2 linked regions of the Actinomadura luzonensis genome follow. The protein of the gene in region 1 interacts with the protein of each later gene in a pairwise test. Links are inferred from orthologs where the notes say so. Each region holds a gene or a part of one and is shown in the gene's direction. Other genes may lie near its edges.

The links. Proteins that work in one complex are often made in the same cells at the same time.
Region 2: the proteins of MF672_RS44610 (region 1) and MF672_RS05080 interact in binary tests that used the Escherichia coli proteins (3 or more experiments, as listed by UniProt). The link is inferred for Actinomadura luzonensis from one-to-one orthologs.

Annotation. Positions count from the first base shown.
Region 1 is NZ_JAKRKC020000002.1:3,061,935-3,065,840, forward strand. What follows is about bases 631-3,546. They hold MF672_RS44610 (peptidoglycan D,D-transpeptidase FtsI family protein), read left to right. Parts: upstream 631-1,181; coding sequence 1,182-2,912; downstream 2,913-3,546. Other genes in these bases: MF672_RS44615 (UDP-N-acetylmuramoyl-L-alanyl-D-glutamate--2,6-diaminopimelate ligase), read left to right, coding at 2,953-3,546. Also shown: more of MF672_RS44615, read left to right, coding at 3,547-3,906. UniProt on the Escherichia coli protein: Essential cell division protein that catalyzes cross-linking of the peptidoglycan cell wall at the division septum. Required for localization of FtsN.
Region 2 is NZ_JAKRKC020000001.1:1,081,773-1,085,688, reverse strand. The notes cover bases 574-3,499. They hold MF672_RS05080 (transglycosylase domain-containing protein), read left to right. Parts: upstream 574-972; coding sequence 973-3,027; downstream 3,028-3,499. Other genes in these bases: MF672_RS05085 (Lrp/AsnC family transcriptional regulator), read left to right, coding at 574-772. In the rest of the region: hppD (4-hydroxyphenylpyruvate dioxygenase), read right to left, coding at 1-180; more of MF672_RS05085, read left to right, coding at 284-573. UniProt on the Escherichia coli protein: Cell wall formation. Synthesis of cross-linked peptidoglycan from the lipid intermediates.

The DNA of each region.
Region 1 (3,906 bases):
CAGGCGGCAGGGGGCAGGGTCCCGGCCGCGGCGCTGGCGGCGCCGGCTCTCCAGGAGGGCCCGGCGCCGCTCGTCGTACGCCGGGCGGGCCGGGGCGGACAGGGCGCCAGGGCGGCTCCGCCCGTTCCGAGGGGACGGGCCGCCCGGCGTCGCCGGACAATCCGCCGCGCCGGCCGCGCACGCGTCCCGACCCGCTGGACCTGCCGTTCGGGCACGACGACGACCCCCGCGCCCGCCCTTCCGAGGACCCGCCCGGCTCCCACCACGACGACGACGCCGACCCGGGCCGCCCCACAGGCCGCCGCGACGGCGGCCGTGGGGACGGCCGCCGAGGAGGCAGCGGCCGGGGAGACGGTGGTCGTGGAGACGAGGGCGCTGGAGACGGTGGCCGTGGCCGCTCGGACGCCGGTGGCGCTGAGCGCGGCCGCGGCCGTCCCGGCGACGCCCGCGGCTCCGAGCGCGCTCGTGGCCGAGGGGACGATTCCCGGGGCTCCGAGCGCGCCCGTGGCCGAGGGGACGACGCCCGGGGCTCGGAGCGTGGCCGCGGCCGTCCCGGTGAGGACCGCGAGCGCGCCGACGGCGGCCGCGGCCGTGGCGGTGAGAGCGGCCGTGGTGGCGAGAGCGGCCGTTCCGGGGAGAGCGGCCGTGGCCGCCCGCGCGGCGGCTCAGGCGAGCCCGCCCCGCGCCGCCGCCCGCCCATGGAGGACGACGACCGCCCCAGGGGCCGCCCCGCCGCCCAAGCCCGCGACACCGGCCCCCGCCGCCGCACCCCCGGCACCCGCGACGACGACGGCCGTCCCCGCCGCACGCCTTCCGGCCGTGACGACGACGGCCATCCTCGCCGTACGCCTTCCGGCCGTGACGACGACCTCCGTCCGCGCCGCGCCCCGGCGGACCGCGACGACGACGGCCGTCCCCGCCGTACCCCTCCGGGCCGCGACGACGACGGCCGGCCGCGTACCCGTAACGACGACCCGCGCCCCCGGCGCGACGACGACCCGCGCTCGCGCCACGAGGACGGCCCGCCGCGCCGCCCCCGGACCGTCCCCAGGCCGGAGCGTGAGCGGCCCGCCTTCCGCCGTCCCGGCGACGACCGGGGCCCGCGCGGCGGCGACGTCCCCCCGCCGAGGGGCCCGGGACGCCGGCCGCCCGCGCCGCCGCGCCCGCCCAGGCCGCCCCTGGTGCTGCGCCTGGGCAGCCCGCGCCGCCGCGTCAACATCGGCCTCATCGGCATGACGTTCGTGTTGTCGATCTTCGCCGGCCGGCTGATCCAGATGCAGGGCCTGGACTCCAAGGTGTACGAGGCCGCCGCCGTCGACCAGCGCCAGCACGTCGAGACGATCCCCGCCAAGCGCGGCTCGATCACCGACGCCGAGGGCCACGACCTGGCGGTCACGGTCGAGGCGCGCGAGCTGTCGATCGACCCGTCCAAGGTCGCGGCCGACATCCGCCCGAAGGTGGTCAAGGCCCTCGCCCAGCAGCTCGGCAAGAGCGAGCAGGACATCGCCGCCAAGCTGGCCAGGACCGACACCCGCTACCAGCGCCTGGCGACGGACGTCGACCCGGTCGTGGCCACCCGCCTGCTGCAGGCCGAGATCCCGGCGCTGAGCGCGAAGAAGACCTACCGCCGCGTCTACCCGGCCGGCGACCTCGCGGGCAGCCTGATCGGCTTCATCGGCGACGAGGGCAAGGGCCTGGTCGGCATCGAGCGCACCAGCGACAAGCTGCTGGCCGGCCGCGACGGGCAGCAGCGCGTGGAGACCGGCCGCGACGGCCAGCGCATCCCGATGACCAGCAGCCAGCGCACGCCCCCCGAGGACGGCAGGGACGTGCGGCTGACCATCGACCGCGACGTGCAGTGGGCCGCGCAGAAGTCGATCGGCGACCAGGTGAAGGCGACCGGCGCGGACAGCGGCACGGTCATCGTCATGGACGTGCGCACCGCCCAGATCGTCGCCATGGCCAACGCCCCCGAGCTGGACCTCGGCAACTGGCGCGCGGCCCCGGCGGCCAGCCAGATCAACAAGGCCGCCGCCGACGTTTTCGAGCCGGGCAGCACCAACAAGGTCATCACGGCCGCCGCCGCGCTGGAGGCCGGCATGGTCACCCCGGACACCGTGTTCGAGGTGCCCGACCGCATCAAGTGCTACGACCAGGTGCTGCGCGACGCGCACGCGCACGCGGCCGAGTCGATGACGTTCCGGCAGGCGATGGCCGAGTCCAGCAACGTCGCCACCGTCATGGCCGCGCGCAAGGTCGGCAGCGCCCGCCTGTACGCGATGCTGAAGGCGTTCGGCTTCGGCAGCACGCCGGGCGGCGGGGTGCCGGGCGCGGAGGCGGGCCTGCTGCCCGACTACCGCAAGTGGTCCGGCAGCCAGAGCTGCACGGTCGCCTACGGCCAGGGCGTGTCAGTGACGGCGCTGCAGATGGCCAGCGTCTACCAGACCATCGCCAACGGCGGCGTCAAGATCGAGCCGCAGCTCGTGGCCGGCACCACCGACGCCGGCGGGCGGTTCGTCCCCGCCGCCCCGGGCAGGCAGACCAGGGTGGTGAGCGAGACGACCGCCAAGGAGATCACGACCATGCTGGAGAGCGCCGTGGGCGCGGAGGGCACCGGCCACCTGGCCGCCATCCCCGGCTACCGGGTGGCGGGCAAGACCGGCACCGCCAACCGCTACGACGCCGCCCTGGGCCGCTACGACGGCTACACCGCCTCCTTCGCCGGGTTCGCCCCGGCCGACAAGCCCCGCCTGGTGGTGCTGTCGGTGCTGCAGAACCCCAAGAAGGAGCACTACGGCGGCGAGATCGCGGCGCCCGTGTTCAAGGATGTGATGACGTTCGCCATCAAGAGCAAGAAGATTCCTCCCACAGGCTCCGCCGTGCCGCCGGTGCGTACGCGCGCCGGAGAGTGACCAGGGAAGGTACGCTCTCGCCGTGCGTCCCCCGTCGTCTATGCGTCCCACGACCAATGCGCCCCGTCCGCTGACCGGGCTCGCGACCATGCTCGACGCCGGTTCCGGCACGTCGCGGTCGCCTCACGCCGCCCTGACCGGCGTCACCATCGACTCCCGAGACGTCCGCAGGGGCGATCTCTACGTGGCGTTGCCCGGCAACCGGGTCCACGGCGCCACGTTCGCCGCCGAGGCGATGGCGGGCGGGGCGGTGGCGATCCTGACCGACCGGGCCGGGCGCGAGGCCGCCGCGGCCACCGGGCTGCCGGTGCTGATCGTGCCCGACCCGCGCGCGCTGCTCGGGCAGATCGCCTCCTGGGTGTACGGCCAGCCGGCCCACGACATCCAGGTCCTCGGCGTGACCGGCACCAGCGGCAAGTCCACCACCTCGTTCATGCTGGAGGCGGGCCTGCGCGCGGCCGGCCACACCACGGGCCTGGTGGGCGGCGTCGAGATCCGCGCGGGCGAGCTGCGCTTCCAGCCGACGCTGACCACGCCGGAGGCGACGGCGCTGCACGGCCTGTTCGCCCTCATGCGCGAGCGGGGCGTCACGGCGGCGGCGATGGAGGTCTCCAGCCACGCCCTCGCCCTCGGCCGGGTCGACGGCGTCTACTACGACGTGGCGCTGTTCACCAACCTCTCGCAGGACCACCTCGACTTCCACAAGGACTTCGAGGACTACTTCGCGACCAAGGCCCGGCTGTTCCAGCCGGAGCTGAGCCGCGCCGGGGTCACCAACCTCGACGACCGCTACGGCCGCGAGCTGCTGCACCGCGCCAAGGTGCCGATGACCACGTTCTCGGCGCAGGGCGACCCGGCGGCCGACTGGCGGGCGCTGGACGTGCGGCTCGGCGCCGACGGCAGCGCCTTCCGGGTGACCGGGCCGGGCGGCGTGGAGGCCGACGCGCGCATCGCGCTGCCGGGGCCGTTCAACGTCGCCAACGCGCTCGGCGCC
Region 2 (3,916 bases), on another replicon or contig:
GAAGGTGGCGCTGCCCGAGGTCAGGACGTAGGCGGCGGTGTCCGGGCTGCCGTTCTCGGGGCCGCGGTAGGCCACCAGCTTCATGCCGAAAGCGGTCGAGTAGTAGTGGGCGGCCTGCCGCGCGTTGCCGACGGCGAACACGACGGCGTCCATGCCGTTGACCGGAAAGACATCACTCATACGCCCAACTGTTGATATGGCTGGACGAGTTGCGCAAGAGTTACCTGAAAGAGTGGACAATCTGCCTAGCCTATGGCCGGCCGGTCCGCTATTTCTGTACAGCATGACGACGATCGACGATCTCGACGCCCGGCTCATCGCGCTGCTGACCGCCGAGCCCCGCCTCGGCGTGCTGGAGTGCTCCCGCCGCCTCGGCGTGGCGCGCGGCACCGTCCAGGCCCGGCTCGACCGGCTGACGGCGCGCGGCGTCGTGACCGGTTTCGGCCCCGACGTCTCGCCCGCCGCGCTCGGCTACGACGTCACCGCCTTCGTCACCATGGAGATCCGCCAGGTCGCCGGGCACGACCCGGTCGCCGACCGGTTGGCGCGCATCCCCGAGGTGCTGGAGGTGCACACGATCACCGGGGCCAGCGACCTGCTCTGCCGGGTGGTCGCGCGGACGAATGCGGATCTGCAGCGAGTTATCGATCAAATAGTGGATGTCCAGGGAGTGTTGCGGACTAATTCGATCATTGCCCTGGACACCCCGGTTCCCTACCGAGTGCTGCCCTTGGTCGCCGATGTTCCACGCCGTGAGGGCCGCCCGACGTAGTATCGGTATGGGACGGGGCACCGGTGTCGATCGTTTACCCTTGGCGTTTGCCCAGCTTGCAGGCTTACGACTGAGGGGGGTCGAAGGTGCGAAGGGGTAGAGGAGACGGAATGCCGAAACGGCGGATTCTCCGGCTTCTGCTGATTTGTATAGGGGCTGGATTCCTCGTTCTCGTCGGGCTTTTCGCGGTCGCGTGGGCCATGACTCCTATTCCCGACACCACCCAGAAGCAGGCCACCGCGCAGGGCTCGGTGATCTATTACCGCGACGGCAAGACCGTCCTCGCCCGGCAGGGCGTCGACCGCAAGGTGGTCGAGCTGTCCAAGGTGCCCGAGCACGTGCGCGAGGCGGTCATCGCGGCCGAGAACCGCTCGTTCTACGAGGACGCCGGCGTCTCGGTCAAGGGCACCGCGCGGGCCGTCTGGTCCACCGTCAGCGGCCAGCAGCTCCAGGGCGGCTCCACGATCACCCAGCAGCTCGTCCGCAACTACTACAGCGGCCTGAGCCAGGAGCGCTCGGTCACCCGCAAGTTCAAAGAGATCCTCATCGCGATGAAGGTCGACCAGTCCAAGTCGAAGGACTGGGTGCTGGAGCAGTACCTCAACACCATCTACTTCGGCCGCGGCGCCAACGGCGTCCAGTCGGCCGCCCGCGCCTACTTCGGCAAGGACGTCGAGGACCTCAGCGTGGCCGAGGGCGCCTACCTCGCCTCGGTGATCCAGCAGCCGAGCCGCTTCGCCGACCCCGAGGGCGCCGACCTCCAGGCGGCGCAGGCCCGCTGGAGGTCGGTGGTGCAGGCCATGGGCCAGATCGGCGCGCTGACGCCCGAGCAGGTGGCCGCCCAGAGGTTCCCCGAGCTGATCGCGCCGAAGAAGCCGTTCGAGCTGAAGGGCCAGACCCGCTACATGCTCCAGCAGGTCACCGACGAGCTCAACCGGCGCGGCTACACCGACGAGGAGATCAACAGCGGCGGGCTCAAGATCGTCTCGACGTTCGACAAGAAGCTCATGGCGGCGGCCGAGCGGGCGGTCAAGGAGGTGCTGCCGGACAACACGCCGAAGAAGGTCCGCACCGGGCTCGCGGCGGTCGACCCGGCCACCGGCGAGGTGGTCGCCTTCTACGGCGGCGACCCCGACCGCTACGACTACGACAACGCCTTCTCGGCCAAGGTCATGGCGGGCTCGACGTTCAAGCCGTACACGCTGGCCGCCGCGCTCGACAACGGCTTCGACCTGTCCACCCGCGTCAACGGCAACTCGCCGCTCCGGGTGGCCTCCGCCGACAAGCCCATCCCCAACGACAGCGGCCGCTCCTACGGCCAGATCAACCTGGTGCAGGCCACCCAGAACTCGGTCAACACCGCCTTCGTCGACCTCGGGCAGAAGGTCGGTCTCGACAAGGTGGCCGAGACCGCGGAGGCGGCCGGCATCCCGGCGAGCCAGCTCACCCAGCGCACGGCCGCGTCGTTCCCGCTCGGCGTGTCGTCGGTCAGCGCCGTCCAGAACGCCTCCGGCTTCTCCACCTTCGCCAACAAGGGCGTGCACGTGGAGGCGCACGTGCTCAGGTCGGTCACCGACAGCGAGGGCCACAAGGAGGTCGTCAAGCCCGCCGAGATCAAGGTGGTCGGCGAGCAGGCGGCGGCCGACGCCACGTACGCGATGCAGCAGGTCGTCAAGTACGGCACCGGCACCGCCGCCCGCCTCTACGACCGGCCGGTGGCCGGCAAGACCGGCACCACGGACGACTCGCGCTCGGTGTGGTTCAACGGGTTCACGCCGCAGCTCGCGGTCGCGGTCGACATGTTCCGCGACGACAACGCCACGGTGAAGATCCCCGGGTACGGCACGCAGTTCGGCGGCCAGCTCCCCGCGCAGATCTGGCGGGCGTTCATGACCGAGGCCATGGCGGGCGAGCCGGTCGAGGAGTTCCCCGAGCCGTCCGAGTACGGCTACGGCGGCGACGGCTGGTCCCCGTCCTACCGGGGCCGTGGCGACGAGCCGCAGCAGGACGCGACGCCGCCGTCCCGCGACTGGAACACGCCGGAGCCCGGCCCGAGCGAGCCGGCCTTCACCGACGCGCCGCCCACCCAGGACCCCGGCGACAACCGGCAGAACGAGCCGAACGGCCGCAACAACGAGCGCGGTGACCAGCCCGAGCAGACCGACCAGCCGTTCCAGGACCAGCCCGACCAGCCCTCCACGGGCACCGACCAGGGCCCCTCAGGCTTCGACCGCACCAACGGCCCCAACGGCTGACCCGCGCCGCCGGCGCGGGCGGTCACGCGCCCGCCGTCACGCGCCCGCCGTCACGCGCCCGCCGTCACGCGCCCGCCGTCACATGCCCGTCAGCTCGGCCCGCAGCGCCTCCACGCTCGTCACCGGCATCCGGCAGGTGAAGCCCCGGCACACGTAGGCCGCCGGGGCCTCGCCGATCGGCCCGCGCCCCTCCAGCAGCGCCGGGAACACGCCCTCGCCCGGCACCACCGCCTCGCCCGTGCCGCCGCGCGTGGCCGCGTCGCCGTCGCCCAGCGCGACCACCAGCCCGGGGACGTCGGCCAGCAGCGCCTCCCGGTGCAGCGCCGCCCGCCGCGGGTCGCCGGGCGCGCCGACGATCGCCACCTCCACCGGCCCGTCGAGCGCCGCCCGCGCCACGGCGAGGCCCCAGCCCGCGAACCGGGCGTGCCCCTCGGCCAGCACCGACACCGCGCCGAGCGCCGCCTCGGCGGCCTCGCGGTGCCGGGCCGAGCCGGTCAGGGCCCCGTACGCCAGCAGCGCGCCGGCCGCCGCGAACTGCCCGGACGGGGTGGCGTTGTCGGTCGGGTCCTGGGGGCGCTGGAACAGCCGCTCGGCGTCGTCCGCGGTGTCGTAGAAGCCGCCCGCGCCGTCGGCGAAGCGGTCGAGCACGACGTCGAGCAGCGTGCCGGCCAGCCGCAGCCAGCGGGCCTCGCCGGTGACCCCGTAGAGCGCGATCAGGCCCTCGGCCACGTCGGCGTGGTCCTCCAGCACCCCGGCGTTCGTGCCCGCCCGGCCGTCCTTGGACGTGCGCAGCAGCCGGCCGTCCACCATGTGGACGCGCTCCAGCAGCTCCGCCGCCCGCCGGGCCGCCGCGACCAGGTCGGGCCGCTCGAACACCGTGCCCGTCTCG